DNA from 2 places in the Salinivibrio sp. ML290 genome. Region 2 is predicted to be linked to the other one. Evidence: riboswitches for the same ligand, from Rfam matches in the RefSeq annotation. Region 2 holds a riboswitch; the other holds the start of a gene.
What was found. Region 2 has a riboswitch for lysine ahead of lysC (lysine-sensitive aspartokinase 3). Riboswitches for the same ligand answer to the same signal wherever they lie in the genome.

Region 1: it holds a riboswitch for lysine, as region 2 does, so the genes downstream of both, BZG23_RS01505 (Na+/H+ antiporter NhaC family protein) here and lysC (lysine-sensitive aspartokinase 3) in region 2, are expected to answer to the same signal.

Annotation. Positions count from the first base shown of each region.
Region 1 is NZ_MUEY01000001.1:303,559-311,459, forward strand. Features, by position in the region: gene BZG23_RS01495 (lytic murein transglycosylase) at 1-872, shown strand, start outside; gene BZG23_RS01500 (H-NS family histone-like protein) at 924-1,349, opposite strand; lysine riboswitch at 1,622-1,803, shown strand; gene BZG23_RS01505 (Na+/H+ antiporter NhaC family protein) at 1,892-3,475, shown strand; gene BZG23_RS01510 (thymidine kinase) at 3,583-4,164, shown strand; gene cspD (cold shock domain-containing protein CspD) at 4,242-4,463, opposite strand; gene clpS (ATP-dependent Clp protease adapter ClpS) at 5,269-5,589, shown strand; gene clpA (ATP-dependent Clp protease ATP-binding subunit ClpA) at 5,635-7,890, shown strand.
Region 2 is NZ_MUEY01000002.1:6,325-14,225, reverse strand. Features, by position in the region: gene uvrA (excinuclease ABC subunit UvrA) at 1-2,510, shown strand, start outside; gene BZG23_RS02170 (Wzy polymerase domain-containing protein) at 2,510-4,180, shown strand; gene BZG23_RS02165 (pyridoxal-phosphate-dependent aminotransferase family protein) at 4,177-5,310, opposite strand; lysine riboswitch at 5,574-5,761, shown strand; gene lysC (lysine-sensitive aspartokinase 3) at 5,859-7,247, shown strand; gene metH (methionine synthase) at 7,286-7,901, opposite strand, start outside.

The sequences.
Region 1 (7,901 bases), on a different contig from region 2:
CCGAGGCACGAGAGGCGGGCATCAGTGATGCGTTACTTGAGCGTGCGTTTAAGGACGTTGAATACCACGAGCGTGCGGTCAGCTCCGATCGAAATCAACCTGAGCGACGCCTTACGCTGGATGAATATATTCCGCGTGCTGTGCCTGATTGGAAAGTCGCCCAAGCGAAAAAACTGTATCGTGAACATTACGACACGTTGAAAACCATCGGTGAGCAGTACCAAGTTCAGCCGCGTTTTATTGTGGCTTTATGGGGCGTAGAAAGTAATTTTGGCAAACTGCAGGGCAGTTATAATGTGATTGAAGCTCTATCAACATTAGCCTTTGATGGTCGTCGAGAGGCCTTTTTTCGTAAAGAGACTATGGCCGCACTGAAGATATTGCAGCAAGGGCACATTGCGCCAGAAGCGATGAAAGGCTCTTGGGCAGGGGCAATGGGCCAATGCCAGTTTATGCCAAGCTCGTTTATTAATTACGCGGTCGATGGCAATCAAGATGGTAAGAAAGACATTTGGCAAACAGAAGCCGATGTTTTTGCGTCTGCTGCGAATTACTTAAAAAAAGCCGGGTGGGATGATACTTATACATGGGGGCGGCAAGTACAGCTACCTGCAGGAATAGATCGTACTTTGCTTGGCACCGACAGTGATAAAGCACACTCATTGAGTGCCTGGCAGACGCGTGGTGTGCGCCGGTTGAATGGTCAGGCGCTACCTGCCGTCGATATCAACGCGTGGTTGATTCAGCCTGATGATGGTAAAGGCAGGGCTTATCTTGTTTATAATAATTATCAGAGTTTATTGAAATGGAATCGCTCGCATTACTTTGCGTTAGCGGTGAGCCATTTGGCAGACAGAATTAAATTTGGTTAAGGAATAAAAAAAGAGGCTGAGCGCCTCTTTTTTTTATGCGGGAATATGGACTTAGGCTTCTTGGCCTGGGATGAGGAAATCTTCCTGCTTAGCCGCACCGCTCTCAATCGCTTCGCGAATCACTTTCGGCATACGACCTTGGCCTGTCCAGGTTTTTTGTGAGCCATCTTCGCCCGTATATTGATATTTTGCTGGACGAGTCGCGCGTTTACCCAATGCTTTGCTCTTAGAAGCACCACCTAACAATGCCACGATTTCTTCTGGGTCAATACCGTCGGCTTCTAACATAGCACGGTATTTTTCTAACTTCTCTAAGCGCTCTTTTTCTTGCGCTTCAGCTTGGCGATCGATTTCTTTGCGCTCTTCAACAACCGTTTGTAATTTTTCTAAGGCTTCGTTCAGCTGCTCAGTAGACATCTCTTTTGCAACTGCGCGTAAGCTACGCAAATTGAGTAAGGCTTTCATTGCATCAGACATTATTGGTTCCTATTTGATTTATATGTTAATTGAAAGAATGATAGCAGTATAATTGAAATATACAATATGACCTATATTAATACGCCATATTGTTCATTAATTGCAAGTTAACCGCAAATTTGACTTTAATTCTATTGTCTTTTTTGAAACAGATGTCTAAAAAAATAGAAGATAAGACGCATTTTATTGGCATCGAGTAAGGTGGGGGTTAATCGACGTTTTTTCAACCATAAATAGTTGCGATAGTAAACACGTTGTGTAGAATGCACCACGCTTAACGTAGAGGTGCGTTGTTTATAAGTCGTGCGCAAGAGGGTGATACCGATGAGAGCGCATAAAAGGAAACAACGCCGAAGCCAATCAGGTCATCACACCGATTGAGCTGGGGCTGTTACCGAATAGGGGCAGCACTGCCATAGTACTTGGAAATACACTATGGAGCGCTACTGTATGTAGGAGGCAAGCTGTTTGCCGTGTGATACCACACCTTACCGTCTTCATTTCTGCAGTAGATCTCCAACCACCTGGTTGACACTGAGATCATGAACTTAACAGATTTTTCTTCATCCGCTTTATCACTGCTTCCCCCTTTATTGGCGCTAGGCCTCGCGATTGCCACACGACGGGTTTTATTGTCGTTGGGCATGGGAATCGTACTGGGTACTGTATTACTGACCGATTTTTCTTTCCTCTCTTCTGGACAGTACTTACTTGAGGTGATCACTGGACTATTTATTGCTGATGGAGGCTTAAATAGCTGGAATTTAAGTATTCTCGCGTTTCTTATTTTACTCGGTATGATCACTGCGCTCCTGTCTCTTTCTGGAGGCACACGCGCGTTCGCCAATTGGGCGCAAAGCCGGATCAAGAGTAAACGTGGGGCGAAACTGCTCGCCGCTTTTCTCGGCGTATTTATATTTGTCGATGATTATTTCAACAGCTTAGCGGTGGGCGCCGTTTCTCGCCCCGTGACAGATAGATTTCACGTCTCTCGAGCGAAACTGGCTTACATCCTTGACTCCACGGCAGCCCCTATGTGTGTGATCACGCCAGCATCAAGCTGGGGAGCCTATATCATTACCGTGATTGGCTCGATTTTAGTGGCGCATGGTGTAACGGATTACACGGCGCTAGGGGCATTTGTCACCATGATCCCGATGAACTTTTACGCCATTTTTGCCTTGCTATTAGTGTTTGCGGTGGTTTGGTTTCAACTGGATATTGGCCCGATGCGTCAGTTTGAATATCAGGCGAAAAAAGGCAGTCGATTGGGCGATGAAAGTGAAAACTGCGCTGATATCTGCGATGACTTAGGGATTGAAGAAAGTGATAAAGGCAGCGTGGCTGATTTGGTCGCCCCCATTATTATGCTAGTCGTGGCGACGGTGGGGGCGATGCTATATACCGGCGGGCAGGCCTTGGCCGCTGATGCACAATCCTTTTCTCTCCTCGGCGCGTTTGAAAATACCGATGTCGGCATGTCATTGCTGTGGGGGGGACTGGCGGGTTTAGCTGTGTCCTTAGTGATGACAGGTAAACAGGGTATTGCGGTATCAGATATTGCGAAAACCCTTTGGGTGGGCGCAAAGTCTATGTTTGGCGCGATCCTCATTCTGTTATTTGCTTGGTCAATTGGCCATATTATTGGTGACCTACAAACAGGCAAATATTTGTCGTCCTTGGTTGAGGGGAACTTACCGGCGCAACTCTTGCCTGTGGTGCTCTTCTTGTTGGCGGCAGTGATGGCCTTTGCAACAGGGACGTCGTGGGGGACGTTCGGTATTATGCTTCCTATCGCGGGCGATCTTGCCGCGGCGACAGACATTGCTCTGATGCTACCTATGCTCTCAGCAGTATTGGCGGGGGCGGTATTTGGCGATCATTGTTCACCAATTTCTGATACCACTATCTTGTCTTCAACAGGGGCACGATGTGGACATATTGACCACGTCGCCACCCAGCTCCCTTATGCTATTGGCGGGGCGCTTGTCTCAACCGTAGGCTTCATGGTGTTAGGCTTTACCGCGTCACTTCTTTGGTCCTTGATGGCGACCGTGTTTGCGTTCGTTGCACTATGTGCTGGGTTAATGTGGCTTAAAAAGCGACCGTGTAAATTGGTCGGTTAATTATCTAGCCTCGCCTCGGCGGGGCTTTTCTTTTTCTGCTAGTGCGGTAGCATGCCTGTTTATTTAATCCAGCTCGCCCACAACGGGCATTACGTGTAGAGACAGTTATGGCTCAGTTATACTTTTATTATTCGGCAATGAACGCGGGTAAGTCGACCACCTTGTTACAATCGGCCTTTAACTACCAAGAGCGCGGTATGCAGCCTCTACTCTTTACCGCCGCGATTGATAACCGCTATGGGGTCGGAAAAATTAGTTCGCGAATTGGCTTAGAAGCTGATGCCCACCTGTATGACAATCAGACGTCGCTATTCGAGCACGTTGCGACTATCTTGGCGCAAGAGAAAGTTGACTGTTTATTGATTGATGAGAGCCAATTTTTGACCAAACAGCAAGTCCTTGAGCTCACCGATGTGGTGGATAAGCTGCGGATCCCAGTATTGTGTTATGGATTAAGAACGGATTTTCGTGGTGAGCTGTTTGAAGGGTCGCAGTACTTGTTGGCGTGGGCTGATAAGCTCGTTGAACTGAAAACCGTGTGCCATTGTGGACGTAAAGCGAGTCGAGTTATTCGCCAAGATAGCGAGGGTAATGCCATTGCGGATGGTGATCAGGTGGTGATTGGGGGCAATGAACGTTATGTTTCTGTGTGTCGCCGCCACTACAAACAGATGCTTGGGTTACTCTAGACGGCATTGAGTTCGGTCAAACACAACAAAGGCGAGCGGTAAGCTCGCCTTTTCCATTTGGCCGACCGGATTCAGCGCTATTTAGCCGCTTCTTGATCGACTGGCACAATTTCACTGGCATGGTAGCCTTTTGGTCCTTCCTGAACCTCGTAGTTGACGGTTTGTCCCGCCTTTAATGTCTTATATCCGTCCATCTGGATGGTAGAATAGTGGGCAAACACATCGCCTTCTCCTTCTACCGGACAAATAAAGCCAAATCCTTTTGCATTGTTAAACCATTTTACTGTACCAGTTTCCATGCGACACATCCTTCTTGCATCAAACTTTGCATACCTGCGATAAACGCGTTCATTCCACCTCATCAATCCCGGCAGCGTGGCACCGTTGCCATCACTGATATGATTGAATAGAAGTGACATGGTTAGTTTACCTACCACATGTTTCACTTTAGTAGATACTTTTAGGCAGTCAAGTGTGGGGTATAACTTATAACAGTAATGTAATATCGAATCGAAAAAGTGTGAGGAAGTGGCAATTATTCATTCAACAACAGACATCTTAATTGCATAGTTTTTTAGATTTTACCCTGGATGTTTTCGCTATAAACCCGTGTGATTACAGTGATAGATGCGCTACTACAGGGCTGAACTATTACTTTTTATTCTAATAACTTGCTCTTTAGCCCTTAAGTGTTTGGATTGGCATGAGCGCTACTGGCATTACGTAAGGAGTCTGCCTGCTTAAAAATGATCATGGAGTGAATATTGTCGAATCGAGAGAGGCGTGTACCTATTTCTCACCTGTCGCGCTTGACGCGATCCACCCACACGTTATTTGCTAGCCGTACTGCCTTATTTTTTATGCATTTTGATGCAGTGAGCGATGACACGTTCGTGTCGCGCGCAGTGAACGAAATGCGGCGTCAGACACTATTACATAATGCAGTGCTTAACAATTGCTCAGGCAAACGGTGTTCGCAATGAAAAGGTTGCTGGAATACAATCTGTGGCTTAACTTTAAGTATAGGTGGACGGGAATCGTGGATGGCAGTAGTGCCCCGCCACATCACTTACCGAGACACCCTAACAATGCATTGAATGAGTTATGAGTAATTGGAACCAGTGGGGTTTGCCTGACGCAGAGGCCGAATCGTCAGAAAAAACCAAGTTGCAACCGCCATCAATGTACAAGGTGGTGCTAAATAATGATGACTATACTCCGATGGAGTTTGTTATCGATGTGCTCCAGACGTTTTTTGCCATGGATGTGGACAAAGCGACGCAAGTCATGCTGACGGTGCACTATGAAGGAAAAGCGGTCTGTGGCGTATTTACCGCCGAGGTCGCTGAAACGAAAGTGGCACAGGTAATGATGTATGCCAAAGAGCATGGCCATCCGCTACTGTGCACGATGGAGAAAGCTTAGCCGGCTCCATCACGCTTTAGCGCGGTTTTTGAGGGAGGTGCCTTTATGCTTAACAAAGAACTTGAAGCCAGTTTGAATGGCGCGTTTGCACGTGCGCGTGAAAAACGCCACGAATTCATGACGGTGGAGCACCTGCTTCTCGCGTTGATCGAAAATGCGGCCGCGCACGATGCGCTGGTCGCGTGCCGTGCAGACTTGGAGGCGCTGCGCAAAGAACTTGATGCGTTTATCGAACAAACCACACCGCTGATCCCTGCGGACGATGAGTCGCGGGAGACGCAGCCAACGCTAAGCTTCCAGCGAGTACTCCAACGGGCTGTTTTTCATGTGCAGTCATCCGGTCGTAGCGAAGTAAGCGGTGCGAACGTGTTGGTGGCCATCTTTAGCGAACAAGAGTCCCACGCCGCCTACCTGCTTAAAAAGAACGACGTGAGTCGCCTTGACGTAGTCAACTATATCTCTCATGGCACCACGAAAGATGAAGGCGACGATCTGCCAAGCAGTGACATGGGCGCCGATGAGGCCGGTGCGGAGCCGGGTGAAGACCGGTTGGAGAACTTCGCGACTAACCTTAATCAGCTCGCGCGTGTTGGCGGTATTGATCCGCTAATCGGTCGTGATAAGGAACTTGAGCGCACCATCCAGGTCCTGTGTCGCCGTCGTAAGAATAATCCCCTGTTGGTTGGCGAAGCCGGGGTCGGTAAGACGGCAATTGCAGAAGGGCTCGCATGGCGCATTGTCGAAGGGCAAGTGCCAGATGTGATCAAAGATTGCGTGATTTATTCGCTCGACATTGGGTCTCTGTTAGCCGGGACCAAATACCGTGGTGACTTTGAGAAGCGCTTTAAATCGATTTTGAAGCAACTCGAAAAAGAAGATCATGCGGTGCTCTTTATCGACGAGATCCACACTATCATTGGCGCAGGTGCTGCCAGTGGTGGCCAGGTAGATGCCGCCAACTTGATTAAGCCGCTGTTGAGTAGCGGAAAGTTACGCTGTATCGGCTCGACGACTTACCAAGAGTATGGCTCTATCTTCGAAAAAGAGCGGGCACTGGCGCGCCGTTTCCAAAAAATCGACGTGATTGAGCCCTCTATTGATGACACCACTAAAATCTTGATGGGGCTGAAACCCAAATACGAAGCCCACCACGAAGTGCGTTATACCAATAAGGCCATTCGTGCTGCTGTGGAGCTGTCGGCGAAATACATTAATGAGCGTCATTTGCCAGATAAAGCGATCGATGTGATCGATGAGGCGGGGGCGCGGTGTCGTATGGCGCCAGCCAGCAAACGCAAGAAGACGGTCAATGTCCCTGATGTTGAGAGTATGATTGCGAAAATGGCGCGTATTCCTGAGAAGTCGATTTCTTCGTCAGATAAAGATGTGCTGCAGTCGCTGGATGACAAGCTGAAAATGTTGGTGTTTGGCCAAGATACCGCCATCACCGCGTTGTCTGAAGCGATCAAGTTAAGCCGCGCAGGACTGGGCGATGAGAATAAACCGGTCGGCTCTTTCTTGTTTGCCGGGCCTACCGGGGTCGGTAAAACCGAGGTCACGGTACAATTGGCCCGCGCTATGGGCATTGAGCTGCAGCGCTTTGACATGTCGGAGTACATGGAACGTCACACAGTGAGCCGCTTGATTGGTGCTCCCCCAGGCTATGTGGGATACGATCAGGGCGGGTTGCTGACCGATGCGGTGATCAAGCACCCATACAGTGTAGTGCTGCTTGATGAAATTGAGAAAGCACACCCAGACGTGTTCAACCTGTTGTTACAGGTGATGGATAATGGCACTTTGACGGACAACAACGGACGCAAAGCCGATTTCCGCAATGTTATCTTGGTGATGACGACCAATGCTGGCGTGGCCGAGACGGTGCGTAAGTCGATTGGCCTGATTCAGCAAGACCACAGTCATGATGCAATGTCCGAAATTAAGAAGGTGTTCTCGCCAGAGTTCCGTAACCGTTTGGACAACATCATCTGGTTTAATCACTTGGATGAGCAAGTTATCTTGCAAGTGGTGGATAAGTTCATTGTCGAGCTACAAGCTCAGCTGGACGCCAAGGGCGTGTCGCTTGAGGTGACGTCAGAGGCTAAGCGCTGGCTAGCGGAAGAAGGCTATGACAAGGCAATGGGAGCACGGCCGATGGGGCGCGTTATCCAAGATAACTTGAAAAAGCCACTGGCTAATGAGCTGCTGTTTGGCTGTCTGGTCAATGGAGGGACGGTTCGTGTGGTATTGAAAGATAACCGGTTGGACTTCCAATTCAGTGATCAAATGGAACCTGCTTAATCATCTTGAGA
Region 2 (7,901 bases):
ACTACTTACGCTTACTGTATGCGCGAGTGGGCGAGCCACGCTGTCCCACTCATGATGTGACCTTAGCGGCTCAGACCGTCAGTCAGATGGTCGATAAAGTGCTTGCGCTGCCGGAAGGAAGCAAGCTGATGCTGCTCGCGCCGATCATTAAAAACCGTAAAGGGGAGCATGTTAAGACTCTGGAGAACCTCGCTGCGCAAGGGTTTATCCGTGCCCGAATCAATGGCGAAGTGTGCGATCTATCCGATCCGCCGACACTCGAGCTGCAGAAAAAGCACACCATTGAGGTGGTGGTCGATCGCTTTAAAGTGCGCGATGATCAGCAACAGCGTTTGGCAGAATCTTTTGAGACCGCGCTCGAGCTAACAGGCGGCAGCGCGGTGATCAGTTGGATGGACGGTGAAGGGGAAGAGATCATTTTTTCCGCCAACTTTGCCTGCCCACACTGCGGTTACAGCATGCAAGAGCTTGAACCGCGCCTGTTCTCCTTTAATAACCCAGCCGGTGCCTGTGGTACCTGCGACGGCTTGGGGGTGCAACAGTATTTTGATCCTAAGCGCGTTCTCCAAAATCCAGCCGTCAGCCTCGCGGGTGGGGCGATCCGCGGCTGGGATCGGCGTAACTTTTATTACTTCCAAATGCTACGCTCGCTGTCTGAGCATTATGGCTTTGATTTGGAAACGCCGTGGCAGGATCTGTCGGGCACCGTTCAGGACATTCTCTTGTACGGTTCCGGCCCAAAAGAGATCGAGTTCAAATACGTCAACGATCGGGGCGATATTCGCGTACGTAAGCATCCCTTTGAGGGGATCCTCAATAACATGGAGCGTCGCTATCGCGACACCGAATCGAATGCTGTGCGCGATGAGCTTGCCAAATATATCGCCACCAAACCCTGTGCCAGCTGCGGTGGCTCACGCTTACGCCAAGAAGCTCGTCATGTGTTTATCGACGGCCACAATCTACCCGAGATTTGTGAGCTGAGCATTCAACAGGCGCTGGACTTCTTTGAACAACTGACCTTGACCGGGCAACGCGCCAAGATTGCCGAAAAAGTGATGAAAGAGATCCATGACCGGCTACGGTTTTTGGTCAATGTGGGGCTTAACTACCTGAATTTATCGCGCAGTGCCGATACCCTCTCTGGCGGTGAAGCACAGCGTATTCGACTGGCCAGCCAAATTGGCGCGGGCTTGGTGGGGGTCATGTACGTACTGGATGAGCCCTCTATTGGTCTGCACCAGCGTGACAATGCCCGCTTGCTCGATACCTTGGAGCATCTGCGCGATCTGGGGAACACTGTCATGGTGGTCGAGCATGATGAAGATGCCATTCGCGCGGCCGACTACATCATTGATATTGGCCCGGGGGCCGGGGCACATGGTGGTCAAATTGTTGCCGAAGGCAGTTTAGAGGACATACTCGCCAGTGAGTCGTCACTGACAGGTCAGTATCTAAGTGGAAAGCAAGCGATCGAGGTTCCCGCAAAGCGTATTGAGCGCGACCCAAACAAAATGTTGACGCTGAAAGGGGCGACGGGCAACAACCTGAAAAACGTTGATCTCCACCTACCTGTCGGACTCCTTACCTGCGTGACGGGCGTGTCAGGCTCAGGCAAGTCAACGCTTATCAATGACACCTTTTTTAAAGTGGCCCACCAGCAATTAAACGGCGCGACCACCGCCGATCCCGCGCCTTACGAGTCGATTGATGGGTTGGGACATTTCGACAAGGTGATCGATATTGATCAAAGCCCCATTGGCCGTACCCCACGCTCAAACCCAGCCACCTATACGGGGATCTTTACCCCGATCCGTGAGCTGTTTGCCGGTACCCAAGAGGCACGGGCACGCGGATATAAAGTGGGCCGCTTTAGCTTTAACGTGCGCGGCGGTCGCTGCGAAGCGTGCCAAGGTGATGGCGTGATCAAAGTGGAAATGCATTTCTTGCCCGATGTGTATGTACCTTGTGATGTGTGTAAAGGTAAACGTTATAACCGGGAAACATTGGAAGTACGCTATAAAGGCAAAACCATCGATGAAGTCCTTGAGATGACCGTCGAGGACGCACGTGAGTTTTTCGACGCCGTGCCCGCTATCAAGCGTAAACTGCAAACATTGATGGATGTCGGCCTGAGCTATATTCGCCTTGGCCAAGCGGCCACCACCTTATCGGGGGGTGAAGCACAGCGGGTCAAGTTAGCACGAGAGCTGTCTAAGCGTGACACGGGTAAAACGCTTTACATCCTCGATGAACCAACCACAGGACTTCATTTCCATGATATTCAGCAACTGCTTAATGTCCTGCACCGCTTGCGCGAACAGGGCAACACTATCGTGGTGATTGAGCATAATCTGGATGTGATAAAGACCGCGGACTGGATCATCGACTTAGGGCCAGAGGGCGGTAATGGCGGCGGTGAAATCATCGCGCAAGGTACACCGGAAGCGATCGTGGATGTGGTGGGTAGCCACACCGCTCACTTCCTCAAACCGATGTTGGAGCGATAATGACCTCAGCGCTGCCGCAGAGTCGCGTGATACGAAAGCCGCTAACAACCCCATTTCTACTAACGTTAGCGGCCTTGTGGTTGATCTGCTTACCACTGTACTCGGTGTCTCTCCCGCTGGTTGGCATACGCCACCCTGCAGCGGCGCTTTCCTTGTTAACGCTCGCGTTCACCTTGGGGTTTGCCTGCTTAGAAGTCGTGCGTCAGCATACTTGGCGGGCAAGCCGACTAACCTGGATGCTTGGTTTGGCAACGGGCCTGGCGATTATTCCTTATTACTATCCACACGCTGAGGCACTCAATAGCGGCTATGCCATGGCCGCCTTGATACTTAGCCTCGGTTTCTTCTCCAGCCTTCAACAGTTTGTTTTTAACCATTCGCAGCGGCAAAAGCTACTCGGGGTATTTTTACTCGCCTCTTGGCTAGCGGTACTGTCGGTGTTGGGCAATCAATCACCACCGGGCATGGCGCCTTTTATGTTTAACAACTGGGTGCCTCACTTGCCCCCTGCGGTCACGCACACACTGCTACTTACAGGTCTCACCTTAGCGGCGTATATTCTCGCCAGAGAGCCGAGTGGCCGCTACCGCCATCCCATCAGCCAAAGCTTATTAGCCGTCACCCCCTTGGTTTTTATTCCAGTGTTAGCGATGCAAGGCCAGCCCCTGCTGCTGCTCTTTGCGTTGTGTGCCATCGTGTTACAGCAAGCCTATTTGAGTCGCTTTGCCTCCAGGCGCCAGCACAAAGCTTGGCTTGTGGCAGTCTGTCTCGGCGCGATCCTGGCGATATTTGCCCTCAGTGGTCAAGATAGTTGGCAATGGCTAAGCGACGGCGAGCGACGTGCGTTGATATTAGCGTGGCAACAATGGCAAACAACGCCCTTTTTCGGCGTGGGCATGGGCAATGGTAAGCAGGCCTTGCTGTTGCTTTCTGCTTCACAACCCGGCCATCTTGGTCCAGTGAACCTGCCCAGTGCACTGCTGTTTTGGCTGTTGGAAGGAGGCTTATTGATTGGATTGGGCTATGTGTTGGTGATCATGGCGCTCGGCGTCAGGATCCTTCGTGCTCCCTCAGGGACACGGCGGATCTTGATTGCTTTAGTGCTACCTCCGCTCACTGGACTGATGATCTATCCGGTAAGCGGCACCCAGTGGTTCAATGGGGTATTGTTACTCCTTTGGCTATACTGGCTTGATAACCTCACCAGCAAATATCGCCGCTACCCGGTACTCACTCATGGTTACAGCCAACGTGTGGCCAGTCGCACCGTGATCACTGCCCTCGTCATCACGACACTCGTGTGCCTGTCGTCCGTATATTTGGCCAATCGTTATTTGCGCGACTCTTTACTCAGCTCGCAACGTTTTGCCTTATACCAGCAACATCCATGGTGGCAGCAAAAGCTGGCCCACGCACAACAAAGCCGTCACTTTCAGGCTAATTTAGCAACTCTGTCTGACACTGAGCGCCAGCAACACCTTAACCAATTATTGCGCCAAGTCGCACAACGACCACGCTTTGCTGGCTATCAGCATGCCTATCAAGTGGCCCTACAAATCGGTGACCGTCAGCGGGCTCGCGATATCCAGCAAGAAGCACGTTACTTGTATCCAAACGCGGCGAAGGTATGGACAATCCGCCATACCCTACCGGATCATTCGACGCCCTAGCGCAATGCCTCTTCAAGGGCTTTAAGGCACAGGGCAATGTTCTCATCCCTTGCGCCGTAGCCCATTAAGCCGATTCGCCAAGCTTTACCCGCCAAATCACCGAGGCCAGCGCCAATTTCCAAGTTATAGGTGTGAAGTAAATGCTGGCGCACGGCGGCATCATCCACGCCCTCAGGAATATAAACGGCGTTAAGCTGGGGCAAACGATAAGGTTCATCGACCACAAAGCCAATCCCTAAATTGTCCAATCCCGCTTTCAAACGCTGATGCATGGTATCGTGGCGTTGCCACGCGTTCTCAATCCCTTCGTGATACAGTTTGAGCAGGGCTTCATGTAGGGCATATAAACTATTCACGGGTGCCGTATGGTGGTAGCTACGTTTGCCGTCGCCGCTCCAATACCCCAGCACCAAACTTTGATCGAGAAACCAGCTTTGCACCTTGTGAGTCCGCGCCTGCATTTTTTCTACTGCACGGGGCGAGAATGTCACTGGCGACAAGCCCGGTACACACGACAAACATTTTTGACTGCCTGAATAGACTGCATCTAATTGCCACTCGTCCACCTTCAACGGCACTCCACCTAGTGAGGTCACCGCATCGACAATAGTGAGGCAGCCGTGTTCACGTGCCAAGGTGGCAAGGGCCTGTGCATCAGAGCAAGCGCCTGTGGACGTCTCCGCGTGGACAAATGCGACTATGCTAGCCTCCGGGTGCGCCTTCAAGGCCGCTTCAACCTTTTCAGGATTAACCGGAGCGCCCCAGGCATCATCAACCATCACCGCATGTGCACCACAACGCTCCACGTTTTCTCGCATCCGGTCGCCAAACACGCCATTGCGACAGACGATCACTGTGTCGCCAGGCTCCACCAAATTGACAAAACAGGCTTCCATCCCCGCACTTCCAGGTGCAGAGACCGCAATGGTAAACGGATTGTCGGTTTGAAAAGCGTACTGCAGTAGCTGCTTGACCTCATCCATCATGCCAATGAATAAGGGGTCAAGATGCCCCAATGTCGGCTTGCTCAATGATTGCAGCACCGACGGGTAAATGTCAGAGGGCCCTGGCCCCATCAATGTGCGAGCGACGGGTTGAAAAGACTGAATATCGGAAATTGCACGAGCCATCACGAATCCTTGTTGTTGGTACCGAGGCTCACCGTTATAGCATATTTTTTCGCCATCCCCCTAGCCTCTGGCACATGAACTGTGTGATCGCTAGCGGCGATTTATGTTTCTTTTCAGTGCCGATAGGGCGCAATGGCCTCCTTTTACTCATTCAAAGCGGGGGCTGGGCAGTGCTCCCCCATCAAGAGCAAAAACACGGTTGACACCCTGCGACCACACCCGTAATGTTAAAACTGTTCATGCGGTCACCAACCCATGACTGAACATGCAGAAGAGGTGCATTTCTCAGGCAGTTATCAGGCGGAGCCCCACTCCTAAGCGTGATAACCAGGGGAGACAATGCCGAGGTGGCGTAAGAGCGGGGTCGATACGCTGCCGGCCTTGAAGGCTGAATCCTTCAGGCTGTCACTTGTCATCCATATGGACAGACAGGTGGAGCGCTTCTGGCAGAATGCCTGCCGTTTGCTCTTCCTACCTTGTCGCGGTATTTATCGCGGTCACGATGTGACTTCTGATGTTCCCCACTGACTTTTGAATATATTGAATCAATGAGCACGAGCTCAAAAGGGGAAAAGGACGTGAACCCGTTACCATCAATTTCAGTCGCTAAGTTTGGCGGCACCAGTGTCGGGACGCTAGAGGCGATGCAGCAAAGCGCCGCGGTTATCGAGCAAAACCCGCAAACCCGTTTAATCGTGATCAGTGCGTGCGCCGGAGTGACCAATCATTTAGTCGCGCTCGCAAAAGGGATCAACGACCCTGACGTGCGCCAAGCCAAGTTGGACGCCATTAATGCCATTCACCAAGCAATATTGCAGCAACTTCCTGATTGCCAAAACACGCAAGCAGCCGTCGAACACTGGCATCTCGCCATTGCCGAGTATGCCGAAAAAGCGGCCATCATTCCTGACACAGCGCTAACGGATGCGTTAGTTGCCTGCGGCGAGCTGATCTCAACCCATATTTTCACCCATTTGCTCAACAGCCGAGGTATAACCGCTTTGAGAGTAGATGCGCGTGAATTGCTGCGCACCGACAGCCAGTTTGGCTGTGCCCAGCCTGACCCACAACAGACGCGAACACAGTGCCACGACCAATTGCTTCCGCATTTAGCCACACATCGAGTGATCACCCAAGGGTTTATCGGCGCGGATGCCCACGGACAAACCACCACCTTAGGCCGTGGTGGTAGCGACTACAGTGCAGCACTGTTCGCCGAAGCCGTGGACGCAGAGAGTTTGGCCATTTGGACCGATGTGCCCGGGATTTATACCACCGACCCGCGGATTGCCGAACAAGCGCGCCCAATCAGTGAGATTAGTTTTAGCGAAGCCTCAGAAATGGCCACGTTTGGTGCCAAAATCCTGCACCCGTCCACCTTACTGCCTGCAGTGCGCCAACATATACCAGTGTTTGTCGGGGCCGCGAGAGCGCCTGAGCAAGGCGGCACCTGGATCCGCGAGCAAGCGCGCTCGGCACCGCTGTTTCGTGCCGTCGCCTTACGACGAAACCAAACCATGGTGACACTAACCAGCTTAAACATGTTCCATGCATATGGTTTTTTGGCCAAAGTCTTTGAGGTTTTGGCACGATTTGAAATCTCGGTGGACTTGATCACCACCTCGGAGGTCAGTGTCGCTTTAACCCTTGATCAAACTAACACTCAGGGCGACGCGCCGCAGCTGCCACAAGCGGCTATCGCCGAGCTGACCCAGTTATGTCATGTCGAGATCTGCGAGAACCTAGCGGTGGTAGCGCTGATTGGCAATGATATGAATCATACTGCTGGCGCGACAGCGCCGGTGTTCAGTGCCTTAACACAACATAAACTACGCATGATTTGCTACGGTGCCAGCAACCACAATGTATGTGTTGTGGTTGAAGATGACGATGCCACCCAGGTGGTGCAGCGGTTACACGCGGACTTATTTGAATAATAAAAAAGCCAGCACAGCCAATGTGCTGGCTTCTTTCGTTAGCCGTTTAAGTTCGGCCCTAGCCATTTTTCCGATTCTTCGCTGCTCCACCCTTTGCGTGCTGCGTAGCTGTCTCGCTGATCGTTTTGGATCTTCGCCACCGCAAAGTAACGTGACTCAGGGTGGGAAAAATACCAACCTGAGACCGACGCCCCCGGCCACATGGCATAGCTTTCGGTAAGTGTCATCCCCGTATGCGCTTCTACCGACAGCAATTGCCAAATTTTGTCTTTCTCACTGTGTTCAGGACAGGCGGCATAACCCGGCGCTGGCCGGATCCCTTGGTATTGCTCGCGGATCAGCGCATCGTTATCGAGCGTCTCATCGGGCGCATAGCCCCACAAGGTAATCCGAATTTGCTGATGGAGGTACTCTGCAAAGGCTTCTGCGAGTCTATCGGCGACCGCCTGGATCATGATCGCGTTATAATCATCCCCTTTCGCTTTGTATTCTTCCGCCAAGGCATATTCGCCAATACCACCTGTCACCGCAAATGCGCCAATCCAATCCGGCTGGCCACTGCTTTTTGGCGCAATAAAGTCCGACAAGCAATAGTTGGCACCACGTGGCTTTTTCGTTTGCTGCCGCAAGTGGTTCAGTACGGTGAGCGTCGCT